4 regions of the Streptomyces sp. NPDC002623 genome follow, and region 1 is predicted to be linked to each of the others. Evidence: riboswitches for the same ligand, from Rfam matches in the RefSeq annotation. Region 1 holds a riboswitch; each other region holds the start of a gene.
What was found. Region 1 has a riboswitch for cyclic di-AMP ahead of ACWD4O_RS32270 (transglycosylase family protein). Riboswitches for the same ligand answer to the same signal wherever they lie in the genome.
Positions count from the first base shown of each region.

Region 2: another riboswitch for cyclic di-AMP. It lies ahead of ACWD4O_RS00495 (M23 family metallopeptidase); the one in region 1 lies ahead of ACWD4O_RS32270 (transglycosylase family protein).
Region 3: another riboswitch for cyclic di-AMP. It lies ahead of ACWD4O_RS22665 (M23 family metallopeptidase); the one in region 1 lies ahead of ACWD4O_RS32270 (transglycosylase family protein).
Region 4: another riboswitch for cyclic di-AMP. It lies ahead of ACWD4O_RS27490 (C40 family peptidase); the one in region 1 lies ahead of ACWD4O_RS32270 (transglycosylase family protein).

Region 1 is NZ_JBSFWB010000021.1:84,049-88,223, reverse strand. It holds gene eno (phosphopyruvate hydratase) at 1-1,188, opposite strand, end outside; gene ACWD4O_RS32270 (transglycosylase family protein) at 1,624-2,334, opposite strand; cyclic di-AMP (ydaO/yuaA leader) riboswitch at 2,338-2,507, opposite strand; gene ACWD4O_RS32265 (transglycosylase family protein) at 2,714-3,763, opposite strand; gene ACWD4O_RS32260 (cytochrome P450 family protein) at 3,953-4,175, opposite strand, start outside.
Region 2 is NZ_JBSFWB010000001.1:124,413-128,587, reverse strand. It holds gene ACWD4O_RS00510 (bifunctional acetate--CoA ligase family protein/GNAT family N-acetyltransferase) at 1-16, opposite strand, end outside; gene ACWD4O_RS00505 (HPr family phosphocarrier protein) at 195-476, shown strand; gene ACWD4O_RS00500 (GntR family transcriptional regulator) at 626-1,321, opposite strand; gene ACWD4O_RS00495 (M23 family metallopeptidase) at 1,510-2,253, opposite strand; cyclic di-AMP (ydaO/yuaA leader) riboswitch at 2,268-2,435, opposite strand; gene ACWD4O_RS00490 (M16 family metallopeptidase) at 2,660-4,048, opposite strand; gene ACWD4O_RS00485 (M16 family metallopeptidase) at 4,045-4,175, opposite strand, start outside.
Region 3 is NZ_JBSFWB010000012.1:41,845-46,019, forward strand. It holds gene ACWD4O_RS22655 (rhamnogalacturonan lyase family protein) at 1-334, opposite strand, end outside; gene ACWD4O_RS22660 (GDSL-type esterase/lipase family protein) at 331-1,440, opposite strand; gene ACWD4O_RS22665 (M23 family metallopeptidase) at 1,672-2,670, opposite strand; cyclic di-AMP (ydaO/yuaA leader) riboswitch at 2,675-2,832, opposite strand; gene ACWD4O_RS22670 (alpha-galactosidase) at 3,137-4,175, opposite strand, start outside.
Region 4 is NZ_JBSFWB010000016.1:81,536-85,710, reverse strand. It holds gene ACWD4O_RS27510 (8-amino-7-oxononanoate synthase) at 1-112, shown strand, start outside; gene ACWD4O_RS27505 (DUF397 domain-containing protein) at 193-426, opposite strand; gene ACWD4O_RS27500 (helix-turn-helix domain-containing protein) at 436-1,296, opposite strand; gene ACWD4O_RS27495 (ATP-binding protein) at 1,510-1,992, shown strand; gene ACWD4O_RS27490 (C40 family peptidase) at 2,075-2,548, opposite strand; cyclic di-AMP (ydaO/yuaA leader) riboswitch at 2,552-2,722, opposite strand; gene ACWD4O_RS27485 (hypothetical protein) at 3,127-3,432, opposite strand; gene ACWD4O_RS27480 (ATP-dependent Clp protease proteolytic subunit) at 3,440-4,075, opposite strand.

The sequences.
Region 1 (4,175 bases):
GTCCGAGCGGGCCGGGGCGCCGGTCTTGATCTGACCGCAGTTCACGGCGACGGCGAGGTCGGCGATGGTGACGTCCTCGGTCTCGCCGGAACGGTGGGACATCATGCACTTGAAGCCGTTGCGCTGGGCGAGCTCGACGGCGTCCAGGGTCTCGGTCAGCGAGCCGATCTGGTTCACCTTGACGAGCAGGGCGTTCGCGGAGCCCTCCTCGATGCCGCGGGCCAGGCGCTCGGGGTTGGTGACGAACAGGTCGTCGCCGACGATCTGGACCTTGTCACCGATCTTCTCGGTGATGACGTTCCAGCCGGCCCAGTCGTCCTCGTACAGCGGGTCCTCGATGGAGACCAGCGGGTACGCGGAGACGAGCTCCTCGTAGTACTCGGTCATCTCGGCGGCCGAGCGGGACTTGCCCTCGAACTCGTACTTGCCGTCCTTGTAGAACTCGGACGCGGCGACGTCGAGCGCGAGCGCGATCTGCTCGCCGGGGATGTAACCGGCCTGCTTGATGGCCTCGACGATGAGGTCGAGGGCGGCGCGGTTGGACTCCAGGTTCGGGGCGAAGCCGCCCTCGTCGCCGAGGCCGGTGGACAGGCCCTTGGTCTTCAGCACCTTCTTGAGGGTGTGGTAGACCTCGGCGCCCCAGCGCAGGGCCTCGGAGAAGGACTCCGCGCCGATCGGGGCGATCATGAACTCCTGGATGTCCACGTTGGAGTCGGCGTGCGAGCCGCCGTTCAGGATGTTCATCATCGGCACCGGCAGCAGGTGCGCGTTGGGGCCGCCCAGGTAGCGGAACAGCGGCAGGTCGCTGGCCTCGGAGGCGGCGTGGGCCACGGCGAGCGAGACGCCGAGGATGGCGTTGGCGCCGAGGGAGCCCTTGTTGTCGGTGGCGTCCAGGTCGAACATGGCCTGGTCGATCAGGCGCTGCTCGGTGGCGTCGTAGCCGACGAGCTCCGGGCCGATCTGCTCGATGACGGCGAGGACGGCCTTCTCGACACCCTTGCCGTGGTAGCGGTTCGGGTCACCGTCGCGGAGCTCGATGGCCTCGAAGGCACCGGTGGAGGCGCCGGACGGAACGGCGGCACGACCCGTGCTGCCGTCGTCGAGGCCGACCTCGACCTCGACCGTGGGGTTGCCTCGGGAGTCCAGGATTTCCCGGGCTACGACGACGTCGATGGACGGCACGAGCATCTCCTTCTTGGGATGTGACGCTGGTTGTGCGGGGCAGGTGGGCCGTGACGGGCCCGCGCTGAGCCTTGCGACTAGAGCCTAACCGCCTTCGGGGCGTCGGCAGCCGACCGACCGCCCCGTGGACAAACTGACCGTACTCATTGTTCACGCACGGAACAAAGGGCGCGGTCGCCAAAGACCAACAGGAAGTTGCCAACCGGCAAAGGAAACAGGCAAGAGGAACGGGAGGCGGGGGGACGGGGGACGGGGGACGGGCAAAGAGAAACCCCGCTCCGGTGCGTACGGGGGAACACGCACCGGAGCGGGGGGCCCGTGGGGACGGGGGGTGACCCTCACGAGGTCTTCAGTGTGCGGGCCTCACCTGGGAGGGCGCTGTGACTTCCCTGAGAGCCGGATGTCACTTCGGGAGCCGGAGCCCGACCCAGGAGCCGCAGCTCACTTCAGGTGCAGCTGCTGGCCCGGGTAGATGAGGTCGGCGTCGTCGACGATGTCCTTGTTCAGCTCGAACAGCTTCTGCCAGCCGCCGGCGACCTTGTGCTTCTCGGCGATGGAGCTGAGGGTGTCGCCCTTGACGACCTTGTACTCGCCGTCGCCCTTCTCGACCTTCTTGCCGGTCGGGGTGGTGACCGTCTTGGAGGCGGCCGGTCGGTCGGTCGAGCGGGAGGCGCTCTGCTCCTCGGTCGAACGGGTGCTGGTGCTGTTCGACGAGCTGGAGGAGCTGGAGCCGGAGCTGGAGCCGGAGCTGGTGGAGTCGGCGCTGCCGCCGTTGTAGGCGGCGCTGGACAGGCCCGTGCCGCAGACCGGCCAGGCGCCCTTGCCCTGGCCCGCGAGGACCTTCTCGGCGACGGTTATCTGCTGCGTCTTGGAGGCCTGGTTGGCCTGCGCGGCGTACTGCGTGCCGCCGTACGCGGCCCAGGTGGAGGCGGAGAACTGCAGACCGCCGTAGTAGCCGTTGCCGGTGTTGATGGACCAGTTGCCGCCGGACTCGCACTGGGCGACCGCGTCCCACTCGGCGGCGGTGGCGGCGGAGGCGTTGCCGGCCGCCATCAGCGGGGCGGCGATGGCGACGCCGGTGACGCCGGCGAGCGTGGCGACGCGGGTGGCCTTGGACGGACGACGGTGCTTGCCCTTACCGGAAAACAGCATGGTGGATCCCCTCACCGACGCCTGCGAGGTGAGCTGTCGGGTTCGGGCCGTGTGAGTTGCCCGGCCACTCCTCCAGGGGAGGCGTGGCTTCACCCCAAGCCGGATCCGGCGTCAACCGCCGGTCCCGGCACTTACCTTGGGTCCCCCGCTCCTGCCTACGGCGCTTGACGCGACGACTGTTCCCGGGCGGCCGCTGGCAGGACTCGGCGTTGCGACGACCGGGGCTCGGATTGCCGAGCGGCCTTGACCGTAGCCACGTGATCCGCGGAATTTCAAAGACGATCAGGGCTTCTGAGACTCATCCCACACTTTCACCAAACCGGACATTCCGGAGCGAAGTGTGACGTGAACTCCCGGCGTTTTTCGGTGCGTTCCTGCCCTATTGGACCGCTGTGTCGAGGGTCTGACCGGTGACGATGTCGCTCGGGTCGGCACCGATGAGGTCCCTGTTCTCGGCATAGAGGGCCTGCCATCCGCCGTCGATGCCAAGGGAGTCGGCGATGGAGACGAGGGAGTCGCCTTCCTGGACGACGTAGGTGACCGCGGCGTGCCGACCGGCGGAGGCGGCGGAGACGCCGTCCACTGCGGCGTCGCTCGCCGCGGTGTCGGTCGCGCCGGTGGCGCTCTTCGTCGTGGGGGTCGCACTCTCGTCGGCGGTGGCGCCGCGGTGCTTGCCGGAGCCGAGGGAGCCGGTGTCGACGAGGCTCCAAGAGCCCGCATCCTGGACCGACTTGTCCGAGTAGCCCGAGTCGTCCGCTTCCGAGGTCGCCGAGGGAGAGCCGTCGGTCCCGGCGGGATCGTCAGCGGTGGAGGACGAAGGGGATGAAGGCGACGAAGGGGACACCGAAGGCGAACTCGATGAATCCACTGACGAGTCGGACGACTCGGACGATCCCGCCGAACTGTCGTCGGTGCTCGACGAGCCCGAAGAGTCCGAGGAGCTCGATGAATCCGAGGAGTCGCCGTCCAGCCCCTTGGGCAGATCGGACGATCCGGACGACGAAGACGTGTCGGACGAGTCGTCCGCCACGCCGGTGTCCACGTCCAGCGCGCCGTTCTCCTGGGTGAGCCCGGAGGTCAGCCCGCAGGTGCCCCACGCGCCGACGTTCTCGGCGGCGAGCAGTTTCTGCGCGACGGCGATCTGCTGGTTGCGGCTGGCCAGGTCGGGGCTCGTCGCGTAGTCGAGTCCGCCGTACGTCTCCCATTCCTTCTGGGTGAGGCTCAGGCCGCCGTACTCGCCGCCCTTGGCGGCGCTCCACGAGCCGCCGGTCTCGCACTGTGCCACCTTGTCCCACACCGTGCCGTCGGCGGCGCTCGCGCCGGAGGCGGCCAGCAGCGGGATGGCGATGGCGGACCCGGTCACTCCGGCTGCGACGAGGAGGGCCGGAGCCTGACGGGGGCGACGGTGACGACCGTTCCCGGAGAGCATGCGAGGGCCTTTCTCTGGACAGCAGTGACCGGCGCGACGGGTGCGACTGACGCGTCGCGCTGACGAGTGAACGTATCGGCACACGATCACTTGTCACAAGTTAATGCCGCGCAGATCACGTGAAGATCACAGACTTGAGGGTCGGTCACCTTTGCTTCGCCGAATGGTCACACTCCGGCTGACATCCGATCAGATACGCACGGAAGTGAACTCGACCGGGAGCGTCCGCAGTCCGCGCATGATGAGCCCGCCACGCCACCTCAACTGGGCCGGGTCCACGGCCAGTCGGAGGTCGGGCAGCCGGGTGAGCAGGGCAGCCAGCGCGGTCTGGCCCTCCAGCCGGGCCAGCGGGGCGCCCAGGCAGTAGTGGATGCCGTGGCCGTAGCCGAGGTGTTGATTGTCACGGCGGGAC
Region 2 (4,175 bases), on a different contig from region 1:
CCGACGCGCTCTGCATGGGGCCCAGAGTACGGCTCGCGTACGACAACGGCGCGAGGCAGTCTGTGGAGGACGCACGTCGGATCGAGGCCGCGATCCGACGACCACGTCGGGACGGGACGCATGGACCGCCCCTCCCGGGCTTCACGTGTGGAACACTGGTCTAGACAACCTGAGACACTGAAGGGCAGCATCACATGGCTGAGCGCCGCGTCAACGTCGGCTGGGCCGAGGGCCTTCACGCCCGCCCCGCTTCCATCTTCGTCCGGGCCGCCACGGCCGCAGGTATCCCCGTGACGATCGCCAAGGCCGACGGCAACCCCGTCAACGCGGCCTCCATGCTGGCCGTTCTCGGCCTGGGCGCCAAGGGCGGCGAGGAGATCGTCCTCGCGTCCGAGGCCGAGGGCGCGGACACTGCCCTCGACCGGCTCGCGAAGCTGGTCGCCGAGGGTCTCGAGGAACTCCCCGAGACCGTCTGAAAACCCTGACGGCGCGCTGCCTTAAAGTCGTCGTCCCGCAACACCGAAGGGCTCGTCCGAATTGTCGGGCGAGCCCTTTGAATTTCCCGCTCATGGGCAGCAGAAATAGTGCCCCGCGAATTAACTCCTCTTTGTATACGGCCCCCGTGTTAATGCCGCAGACCCGTCATGTTTACGGGAGGTTGCGAAGTCCTCACACGGTCGACGCGCTCCACGCCGCCGGAAAAGCGCAGCCGGTGCACGGCCGTCGCGCGCTCGGTGTGCAGCGCCGTGACCGCACGCGCGCGCTCCCCGTCGCCGCGCGCCACCGCGTCCACGATCGCGCCGTGCTCCCCCCAGGACTCCACCGGGTCCGCCGGGGCGTCCACGATGTACATCCAGGCGATCTTGTGGCGCAGCTGGGTGAGCATCGAGGTCAGGGCCTGGCTTCCGGAGGCCTGGGCGAGCGTCTCGTGGAACCAGCCGCCCAGGGAGCGCAGATCCTCGCTGTTGCCCCTCCTGGCCCGCTCCTGGCCCAGCCGGACGAGACCGCGCAGCACCTTCAGATGGGCCTCGGTGCGCCGCTGGGCGGCCCGGGAGGCGCCGAGCGGCTCCAGCAGCATGCGCATCTCCAGCAGGTCCGCAGCCTCCTGCTCGGTCGGCTCGGCGACGCACGCGCCCGCGTGCCGCCGTGTGACCACGAAGCCCTCCGCCTCCAGCGTGCGCAGCGCCTCCCGGACGGGCACACGGGAAACGCCGTAGCGGCGGGCGAGGAGTTCCTCCGTGAGGCGGCTGCCGCGCTCGTAGACACCCGCGACGATGTCGTCCCGGATGGCCGTGCACACCGAGTGCGCCGGAATACGCATGACGGACCTCCGCCTTAATCCCCGTGAAACGTCGACGATTGACGTGTGTTCCGTGACTCTATTGCAATCAGCGGGAATTTCCGATGGCGGACTGGAATCCGTGGATATTTTTTGGACAACAGGATCTCGAAAACGACGAAAGCCCCGGCCGGGAGGGCCGGGGCCGAACGATCTGTCGCCGTGCGTCGTCAGACGTTCACGCCGTGCGCGCGGAGGTAGGCGACCGGGTCGATGTCCGAGCCGTACTCGGCGGTGGTGCGGGCCTCGAAGTGCAGATGCGCGCCGGTGACGTTGCCGGTCGCGCCGGACAGCGCGATCCGCTGGCCCGGGGTGACCTGCTGCCCCACCGACACCTCGATGGACGACAGGTGACCGTACTGGGTGTACGTGCCGTCGTTCATCTTGATCACGACCTGGTAGCCGTACGACCCGCCCCAGCCGGCCTCGACGACGGTGCCCAGGCCGACCGCGTGCACGGTGGTGCCGCTGGCCGCGTGGAAGTCGACGCCGGTGTGGCTGCCGGAGGACCACAGGGAGCTGCTGGCCTGGTAGCCGGTGGACACGTAGGAGCCGGTGATCGGCAGCACGAAGGCGTTGAGGCGCTTGCGCTCGGCCTCGCGGGCGGCACGCACGCGTGCCTCGCGCTCCTCCACGGCCTTCTTGGCGGCGGCCTCGCGGGCGGCCTGCTCGAAGGCCGCCTGCTTCTGCACGGCGACCTGGTCGTCGAGCTGCTCGGCGACGGACTCGCCGACCGTGACGACGGGGATCAGCCCGGTCTGCTCGGGCGTGGGCTCTGCGGCGAGGGCCGGAGTGGAGGCGACGGTGGCCATGACACCGGTGGTGGTGAGCGCCGCGACGCCCGCCGCGCGAACGGTGGTCCGCTGCATCCGGCTGGGCCGACGGTGCTTCCCGGTGGCGCAGGTGATCGCCATGAAGACAGGGGTATCCTTTCCTTCCCTCTCGCCTACCGGGTTAGCTGACGGGTTCGGAGCAGGAAGGTCTCCTACGGGCCCCCTCGCAACTCGCGCGGGCGTCCGATTCACCCCAGGGACTTCACAAGTGGGTCCCCGGCTCCCCTGGCTCGCGCCGTACGGGGACTCGGCGATGACTGTCCGGTGCCGCGGCTGCGGCGCACTGCCTGACGAACAGCCCGCACGAAGCTAAGCGGGGCAGGTTTCAATCCTCAAACGAATCCCGGTTTTTGTAGCGCATCCCACAGGGCAGACAGGCAACCTCCGCCCCAATTCGGACATTTAGCGGCCCTGGTGACGCTTCCGTCGACCAGGGCCCCTACACGCGCGTGCCGTTGCCGGGTCCGCGCCGTGACCGCGCCGCGGACTACTCCGCGGACACGACCTTCACCTCGCCGATGCCGAGGGCCTCGACCGGCGCCTTGATCTGGGCCGCGTCGCCCACGAGGACGGTCACCAACCGGTCCACCGGGAAAGCGTTCACGGCCGCCGCGGTGGCCTCCACCGTGCCGGTCGCGGCGAGCTGCTGGTACAGCGTCGCCTGGAAGTCGTCGGGCAGGTGCTGCTCGACCTGGTCGGCCAGCGTGCCCGCGACGGCCGCCGCGGTCTCGAACTTCAGCGGCGCCACCCCGACCAGGTTCTGCACGGCGACGTCACGCTCGGCGTCGGTCAGCCCCTCGGCCGCGAGGGTGCGCAGCACCTTCCAGAGGTCCTCGAGGGCGGGACCGGTGTTCGGGGTGTCCACGGAGCCGCTGATGGCGAGCATCGCGGCGCCCGAGCCGTCCGGGGCGGACCGCAGGACCTGCCCGAAGGCGCGGACGCCGTAGGTGTAGCCCTTCTCCTCGCGCAGGACGCGGTCCAGGCGGGAGGTGAGGGTGCCGCCGAGGCAGTACGTGCCGAGCACCTGCGCGGGCCACACGCGGTCGTGCCGGTCGGCGCCGATACGGCCGAGCAGCAACTGCGTCTGGACGGCGCCGGGGCGGTCCACGATGACGACCCGGCCGGTGTCGTCGGCGGTCACCGGCGGCACCGGCCGCGGCTGGGCCGAGGAGCCCGTCCAGGCGCCCAGGGTGTCGCTCAGCAACGCGTCCAGGTCGACGCCGGTGAGGTCGCCGACGACCACGGCGGTGGCCGTGGCGGGGCGCACGTGCTTCTCGTAGAAGGCGCGCACCGCAGCGGAGTCGATCTTCTCGACCGTCTCCGCCGTGCCCTGGCGCGGGCGGGACATGCGCGCGGTGGCCGGGAACAGCTCCTTGGAGAGCTCCTTGGCGGCACGCCGGGAGGGGTTGGCCAGCTCGTGCGGGATCTCGTCCAGCCGGTTGCGAACGAGGCGCTCGACCTCGCTGTCGGCGAACGCGGGTGCCCGCAGGGCGTCGGCGAGGAGGCCGAGGCCCTTGGGCAGGCGCGAGGCCGGCACCTCGAGGCTGAGCCGGACGCCGGGGTGATCGGCGTGCGCGTCCAGGGTGGCGCCGCAGCGCTCCAGCTCGGCGGCGAACTCCTCGGCGGAGTGCTTGTCGGTGCCCTCGGAGAACGCGCGCGCCATGATCGTGGCGACGCCGTCGAGGTCGGCCGGTTCGGCGTCCAGCGGCGCGTCGAGGAGGATCTCGACGGCGACGACCTGCTGGCCGGGGCGGTGGCAGTGCAGGACCGTCAGACCGTTGGCGAGCGCGGCGCGCTCGGGCGCCGGGAACGCCCACGGCTTGGCCTCGCCGGCCCGGGGCTGGGGGTGGAAGTCCATCGTGGCGAGCTCGGTCACCGGGCCGCCTCCTCGTTCTCGTCCTGGTCGGCGGGGGCTTCGGCGGCGGTCGGCTCATAGACGAGCACCGCGCGGTTGTCGGGGCGCAGACGGGCCTTGGCGACCTCCTGCACCTCCTCGGGCGTCA
Region 3 (4,175 bases), on a different contig from region 1:
CGACGACCGCTCGCACGGTGTACGTGCCCGTGCCCGGAGTGTCGTCCTGGTAGGTGGTCGACTTCCTGATCGGCTGCCGGTTCAGCCTGCGCCCGTTCTTGTACACGTCGAAGGCGATGGCGTCGCCGTACCTCGCGTACTCGGTGCCGAGGAGCCGCCAGCTGAGGAACGTGCCCTGCCCGGACGGCACGGCGACCAGGCCGCGGTCGAGGTCCTCGACGATCCGGCGCGGGGCGTCGGCGGCGTGTCCGGCGGGCGCGGAGAAGAGCCCGGCCAGCAGGGCGGCGCAGACGGTGGAGACGGCGACGGCTCTTCGGCGGCGGATGGCGTTCACTGGTGCTCCTTCGCGAGCTTTCCGATGAGGGGGATCAGGCGGTCGGCCGCCTTGCGGTGGCCCTGGGCGTTCGGATGGACGGCGTCCTGGAAGTCGCCATCGGCGGCCGAGAGCCAGCCGGCGGTGTCGACGAACTCCGTGCGCCGGTCGGCGAGTTCGGCGACGACCTCGGCGATGTCGGCGGCGTGCGCCCCGCCGAAGGGACGCAGGGCGAGGATGCGGGCGTGCGGCGCGGCCGCCCGCAGAAGTTCGAGGTAGGCGCGGTAGGCGGTGCGGAACTCGGCCGAGCCGAACGCGGTGTCGTTGGTGCCCTGGTTGACGACGATCACATCGGCGTCCCGGTCCGGCCGGGCCGGGGAGCCCGCATGGTTCCAGGCGTACGCGTCACCGGCGGCCGGCACTCCCCCGTTGCCGGTCCGGATCACACCCTGGCGGCCGAAACCGACCTGGGTGAGCGAGGCGTGCAGGGCGTCGGCGACCAGGGTGGGGTAGGCGGCCGTCCCGTCGGCGCAGTCGGAGGTGTTGACCGCGCAGAGCGCCAGTACGCCCTGGGTGACGGAGTCGCCCAAGAACACCAACTCCGGGGCTCTCGGCGCACGTTGCTCCAGCAGGCGGCCCCGGATGCCGGTCAGCGTGACGCCCGACTCCAGCGGCGGCGTCCACCGGTTCACCCGCGCGGAGACGTCCTTCACGGACAGCTCGGCCGTGTGCTGGCCTCGCCCGGTCGCCGCGATCCGGAGGTCGCCGCGGTCGACGGCGTACAGCTGCCTGGGTCCGCCGTCGACGGAGACGTAGAGCTGCGCGGGCACGGTGACCGACGAGACGTCGAACAGGGCGTGGACGGCGCTCCCGACGAACCGGAACCGCAGCCGCGAACCGGAGTTGACGGTGACGGCGGCCTCGGCGGTACGCCCCCAGCGGCCCTCGTAGACGAGCCGCCGGTCGTCGGGGCGGACGACGCTCGCGGCACCCGCACCCGCACCCGCACCCGCACCAGCGGCCGAGGCGGACGCGGGCGGAGCGGCCCCGGCCACGAGAAGCGCCACGACCGCCGCGGTCGCGGCACACCTGACGACGGCGGTGCAGCGGTGGACGACGCCGGACACGGGACCTCCGAAGAGCGGTGGAAAGCGCTTGCTCCCTGACGGAGATCACTGTGTCCCCACTCTGGCCCGGTTGTCGACAGGGCGAAAAGGGATGCCATGCGGCTGCCACGAACCCGCCACACGGCGGCAATGAAACGATCAAGAAAACGGACGCGGACACGCCGAAGGCCGGACCCGGGGATCGGGGTCCGGCCTTCGACTGCGTGTCAGGCGGTGGGTCGTCCGCGGATGCTAGACGGAGACTCCGTGCGAGCGGAGGTAGGCGATCGGGTCCACGTCCGAGCCGTAGTCCGGCGTGGTGCGGATCTCGAAGTGCAGGTGCGGGCCGGTCACATTGCCGGTCGCGCCGGAGAGGCCGACCTGCTGGCCCGCGGTCACGGTCTGGCCGGCCGAGACCGACAGCTGGGACAGGTGGGCGTACTGGGCGTAGTAGCCGTCGGCGAGCTTGATGACGACCTGGTTGCCGTACGCGCCGCCCCAGCCCGCGGAGACGACGGTGCCCGCGCCCACGGCCTTGAGGGAGGTGCCGGTCGGCACGACGAAGTCGACGCCGGTGTGGTAGCCGCTGGACCACATGCTGCCGGCCACGTGGTACGCGGTGCCGACGGAGGCGCCGGCCACGGGGAGCTGGTAACCGCTGGAGGCGCCGGTGCTGCTCTCGGCCGCCTGCGTGGTCGTCTTCGAGGACGAGGCGGAGGACGAGGTGGAGGCCTGCGAGTCGGAGGACTTCGAGTCGGAGGACTTCGCCGACTTCGAGGACTTCGACGACGAGCTTCCGGAAGAGGAGGCCGAGGAGGACGAACCGGACGACTCGGTGGTGCCGGTCGCGGCCTGCTTGCCGATCGACAGCTTGAGGCCGGGGTGGATCAGCGAGGGGTTGTCGCCGACGGCCGCACGGTTGTCCTGGTACAGCTTCTGCCAGCCGCCGCTGACGTCCTGCTCGTCCGCGATCTTCGAGAGGTAGTCCCCGGACCGCACGGTGTAGGTCTTCGCGGCGGCGGTCTTCCGGGTCACCGGAGCGGCCTGCACGGCGCTTTCCGAAACCGTCTGCGCGACCGACTGGGACGCGGCCTGCGAAACGGACTGGGAAACGGACTGAGCGGGGGCCGCGTGAGCGCCGGCGGCGCCCATGAGCGGAAGGGCGAGCGCTGCGCCGCCGGTTCCGGCGACGGCTATCGAACGAGTGAAGCGCTGGGTCTTGGGACGACGGTGCTTACCCTTCGCGGGCATGGCGAATTCCTCTCCGGCGCCTGCGAGGTGAGCTGTCGGGTGCGAGCTGGAGATGCCCGGCCGCGCCGAGGCGCGGCTTTACCCCAAGCCTGTTCCGGGACCGGAACAGGCGGTTGTGCCTGTGGGTCCCCCGCTCCTGCCGTGGACGGGTGAGTGTGCGGGCTCCGGGCGGCGGCAGGATTAGGCATCCGTCCGGATTGGTGTGGAACGTAAGCGACCAGGACGCACGGGGACAAGCAGAGGTTGCACGGTTAATGCATTTCTCTTGATCTGCTGTGAGAATTCCCGGTCACACTCCGTGAATCCAAACGCCCGCCATTCGCCGAATACCCTTGAAAAGCGCATGAATTACGTGAACATGACGTACGACGCTCGGTCACGGATATGACGCTGCTCACGTGACAGCCCTCCAGGATCCTTTATTCCAGAGCGAGTTGGAATTAAGGATCCAATTCGGACAGAAGGCTCAGATACGACGGAGTCGGATAACCGTCGCATCAAGGTCGCCCTTCAGCTCGGTGCGCAGCCCGTGATGCAACAGCACCGCACCTCGGTGAACTTCGCCCGTTTCGCGGCATTCATACGACTGTGTCGGGTCGAGTCCGCGCAGCCGGAGCACCGGCACGGGCTCCCCGAACCGCTGGGCCTGGAGCCAGGCGAGGACGACGCTCTCGTCTCCGCGCACATACTGGACGGCGCTCAGACCGCCCGCCGGGGGACGCAGCCGGTAGAGGTCGCCGTGCTGCACCAGAGGCCGGATCTCCTTGTAGAGGTCCACCCACTCCCGCGCCTCGGCGAGTTCCTCCTCGCTCCACTCCGAGAGGTCGCCGCCGACGCCGAGCACACCGGCCATGGCGCTGACGAACCGGAAGCGCAGCGAGCTCACCCGGCCGTTGAGCTGGGCGTTGGGACTGTCGGTGACCCACGCGGCCATGACCCGGGCGGGGTGGATCTGACTGAAGCCATGCTGGATGTCGAGCCGGTCGAGCGGGTCGGTGTTGTCGGAGGTCCACACCTGGTCGGTGCGGCTCATGATCCCGAGGTCGATACGTCCGCCGCCGCCCGAGCAGGACTCGAAGGCGACGCCCGGGTGGGCCGCCCGCAGTCGGTCCAGGAGGCCGTACAGGGCCCTTACATGGTCGACCCAGAGCCGCTGCGGGTAGGGGTCGTCCGGCCAGCCCGCGTCGGTGAAGCAGCGGTTGAAGTCCCACTTGACGTAGTCGACGGGGGCGCTGGAGAGAAGCCCGTGGAGCTGCTCCCAGAGGTACTCCTGGACGTCCTCGCGCGCGAGGTTGAGTACGAGCTGATTGCGGAACTCCGTCCGCTTTCGTCCCGGTTGGAACTGCGCCCAGTCGGGGTGGGCCCGGTACAGCTCGCTGTCGGGGTTGACCATCTCGGGCTCGACCCAGATGCCGAACTGCATGCCGAGGGCGTGCACATAGTCCGCGAGGGGCTTCAGGCCGTTCGGGAAGCGGTCGGGGTTGGGCGTCCAGTCGCCGAGCCCG
Region 4 (4,175 bases), on a different contig from region 1:
ACCTCCCTCCGTGCCCGACGGCATCTCACGCCTCAGGCTGACCGCCCGAGCGAACCTCTCCGGGGCCGAGCTGGAACGCGCTGTACGGGTGATCGGCGAGACACGACCATGAGTCGGCGTGACACGGCCGTGGGTCGCCGCTGACCGGTGGGCCGGTCGCCGCTGACTGGTGCGCCGACTACTGCGGTGCGGTCAGCGCAACGTGGCGGTGAAACCCGTCCAGCTCTCGGGGGAGAAGAGCAGGGCGGGTCCGGCCGGGTCCTTTGAGTCGCGTACGGCGAGCAGACCGGCCAAGGGTCCTGTGGCCGGCCGGGCCGTCTCGACGCAGTTGTTCGCTCCCGTGCTGTAGCTGCTGCGCAGCCACCGCACATCCGGGAGACGGTCGGGATCGGTACTGGAAGGTACGTTCCGCGGTAGTGCGGACATGGTGCCTCCTTACGCGCCGCCTGCTATCGCGGCGATGTAATCCGATGAGTCCCCGGGCGAAAGGGCATACGCCCGAAGGGCGTTGAAGGCCTCGGTGTAGGCCTCGAGGTGTTCTTTCCGTTCGAGATAGAGGCTACTCGTCAAGTGGTCGAGAACAACCACATCCAGATCAGAAGTGCGCGAAAATGAGAAGATAACGAAAGGCCCGGTTACGCCGATATGCGCCCCGGCGGCGAACGGAAGGACCTGCAGCCGCACTTGGGGCAGTCGGGCGGCCTCCACGAGCCGACCGAGCTGCTGCGCCATCACCTCGGGCCCGCCCACCTCCCGCCGCAGCACCGCCTCGTCCAGCACCGCGCTCAGCTCCAGCGGCGGCTGCGCGCGCAGCACGTCCTGCCGGGCCAGTCGCACCTCGACCAGTGTGTCGAGCTGGTCCTCCGTGACGCCCTCCACCGCGGCCCTGGTCACCGCACGGGCGTACTCGGGCGTCTGCAGCAGCCCCGGTACCACACTCGTCTCCAGGGTGCGCATCGCGCTCGCCTGGGACTCCAGGCTGATGAAGTCCCGGTAGGTGGGCGGCAGCACCCCGCGGTAGGCGTGCCACCAGTGGTCCCGGCCGCCGCTGCCGTCGGCGCCGGCCAACGCCAGCATCAGCTCCCGCAGTTGCGGATCGGCCACCCCGTAGGCGTCGAGGAGTAACCGCACATCGGCCGGTTTTGACCCACTGGTGCCCGTCTCGATGCGGCTCACCTTGGACTGGTGCCAGCCCACGAGCCGAGCGGCCTCACCACTGGTGAGGCCCGCCTGAGCGCGCAGATTGCGCAGTTCGGCGCCCAGCTTCCGGCGGCGCACCGCGGGTCCGTGCTGCATGGGCTCCTCCTTACTCCTTACGGGCCGTCCAAATACGCTCTGCCGTCGCAGAGTTCACCGCATTGAGCGACAGATATATGCATATCTTGGTGGATCGCCACCCGTGACCGGTGCGGTAATGGCAGTCTGGCGAAGAAGCACCAGTCCGGGACCGTACTCGAACCATCCGCTCCGTGTCGGACCCCGGTCCCGTGGGAAAGGGACGACGTCGCCATGGCAGATCACCTGGAAGCATCCGTCACTCTGCCGAGCGATCCCGCCTCGGTCTCCACAGCCCGCGGTTTCGTGGCCGGCACCCTCGGAGAGTGGGGTCTGCCGGCGGACACGGAGGCGGCGGACACCATCCGGCTGATCGTCTCAGAACTCACCACCAACGCCGTACAGCACACCTTCGGGCAGTCACCCACCTTCACGGTGGACCTCGTCCTCGACCGTGACGAACACTTGCGCATCGGTGTCACCGACAGCCACCCGCGCTTCCCCAAACGACTGCCGGCCGCCGTCCAGCAGGACAACGGCCGAGGCATGGTGATCATTCGCTGGCTGACCGCGGAGTGCGGCGGCAGACTCAGAGTGCGGCCCACCCGGGAGGGCGGCAAGACGGTCACCGTCGAGCTCCCGTGGACGGCCGCGGCGACGGAACCGGTGGCCGGAGCCCTGGCGGCCCAGGCGGAGGGCGAGATCCCGGGGCGATGACGGCGCGTCAGGACGCCGGCACCGCCCCGGGAGACCCAGGGATCCGCCGGACAGTGAGACCCGGGGATCCGCCGGACAGGCCCTAGCGGACCCGGCCGTACCAGACGCTCTTGGTCCAGATCTTCTGCAGCTTCACCACGTCTCCGGTCTTCGGCGAGTGCCAGATCTTGCCGTTACCCGCGTAGATCCCGACGTGGTACACGCTCGAACCCGAGTGGAAGAAGACCAGGTCGCCTGCCTTGCGGCCCGACGCCGAGATGTGCTTGGTCTTGTTGTACTGCTGGGCCGCCGTACGCGGCAGGCTCTTGCCCGCCTTCTTGTACGAGTACAGCGTCAGCCCCGAGCAGTCGAACCTCTTCGGCCCGGTCGCGCCGTACTTGTACGGTGCACCCTTCTTGGAGGCCGCGATCTGGAGCGCCTTCGTCGCCGGTGTGGCGGCCGCGGCGTCCGAGGCGAGCCCCGGGACCACGACCGTGCCGCCCACGGCGGCGATGGCGAACGCCGAGGCCGTACCGGCCCGGGCCATGAGCGACGGGACACGATTGAGCGCAGTCATGCGCAACCCTTCGTCAGCCGCCTGTGAAGGATGACCTGTCGGATTCGGGCTGACAAAGTTGCCCGGCCGCGACTGCGGCTTCACCCCAAGGGCTGCTCGACCCGGTCATGGCGTGACCGTTCCGGCGACCCGTCGTGCTTGGGTCCTCCACTCCTGCCGATGCACTTCTGTCGACCGGGCATCCGGGCGGCGGCAGGACTCGGCGTCCGCCCGGACCGCCCCGCCGCTTGTGGCGGGGGCTTGTCGTCAGTCAGGGATCTTGGCTCACTCATGTCCGAAAATCCCAACGGAACCGGGGATTTGTGGGGTTACTCACCACTCACCCGTTCGGGTGGACACCCTGATGGCCGATCAGGTGTCAAGAATGCCAAAGGGCCCCGGACCAGCACCGGAGCCTTTTCCTCCGCCCGAAAAGAGCACTTTCGCGCAACTTCGGCGAGCGGGAAAAGAAGTGGTCGCTACGCCGAACGGAGGTAACCCGTCTGGTGCGTTTCAACTCCGGTCCGGACGTCGCGTTCGGGGCGCGCGCCGCCCGGACCGGAGCGCGGTCCGCGTCGGCCGTCGGGTCGAGGGTCGGGTCAACTGTCGGAGAGCGGAGGCACCGTGACGCGCGCCGTTCGGCGCTCCCCGTCGAGGACGCGCAGCGCCCGCGCGAGCGTCGGCGCGTGGAACTCGCTCTCGCCCCGCTGGTGCATCAGCGTCAGCGCGTCGCGCAGTGCGGTCGCCTTGGCCACCAGCGCCTGGGCCGCCCGCAGTCCGCGGTAGGTGTCCCCGTGGTGGGCGGGGTTGATCCGGCCGAGCAGGTCGACCACGTCCAGATAACCGTCGATCAACTCGGCCTCGGCGCGCGTCAGGGCGGGCAGCGGCGGCAGTTCGGGCACCATCGGCCGCTCACCTCCCGCCCTGCGTGCCGGCCGAGGCCTTGCGGCTGGCGACGATCCCGTCCACCAGGCCGTACTCCAGGGCCTCCTGGGCGGTGAGGGTCTTGTCCCGCTCGATGTCCGCGGTCACCTGCGCCGGCGTCCGCCCGGTGTGCCGTGCCAGCATCTCCTCCAGGCTCGCCCGGGTGCGGGCCAGTTCCTCCGCCTGGATCGCGATATCACTGGCCTGGCCCTCGACGGGCCCGGGCAGCGACGGCTGGCGGATCGTCATCCGCGCGCCCGGCAGCGCGAACCGCTTGCCCGGCGTGCCGGCCGCGAGCAGCACCGCGGCGGACGAGTCCGCCCGGCCCAGGCAGGTCGTCTCCACGTCGCAGGCGACGAAGCGGATCGTGTCGTAGAGGGCCGTCATCGCGCTGAACGAGCCGCCGGGGGAGTTGATGTACAGCGCGATGTCCCGGTCCGGGTCCTTGTGCTCCAGGTGCATGAACTGGGCCGTCACGTCGTTCGCCGAGATGTCGTCGATCGGCGTCCCGAGGAAGACGATCCGCTCCTCCAGCAGCTTCGAGTACGGATCCATCGTCCGGTGCCCGAAGCTCGTGCGCTCGGTGAACTCGGGCAGGACATGGCGGGCGGACGGTCGGTTCATCGTGCCCCCTCCTTCGATGTCTGACGGTGTCCGTCGGTGTGTCGTGGTGTGTGGTGGTGGTGTCCGTCGGTGTCTGTAAAAAATGTACAGGACGTACGTG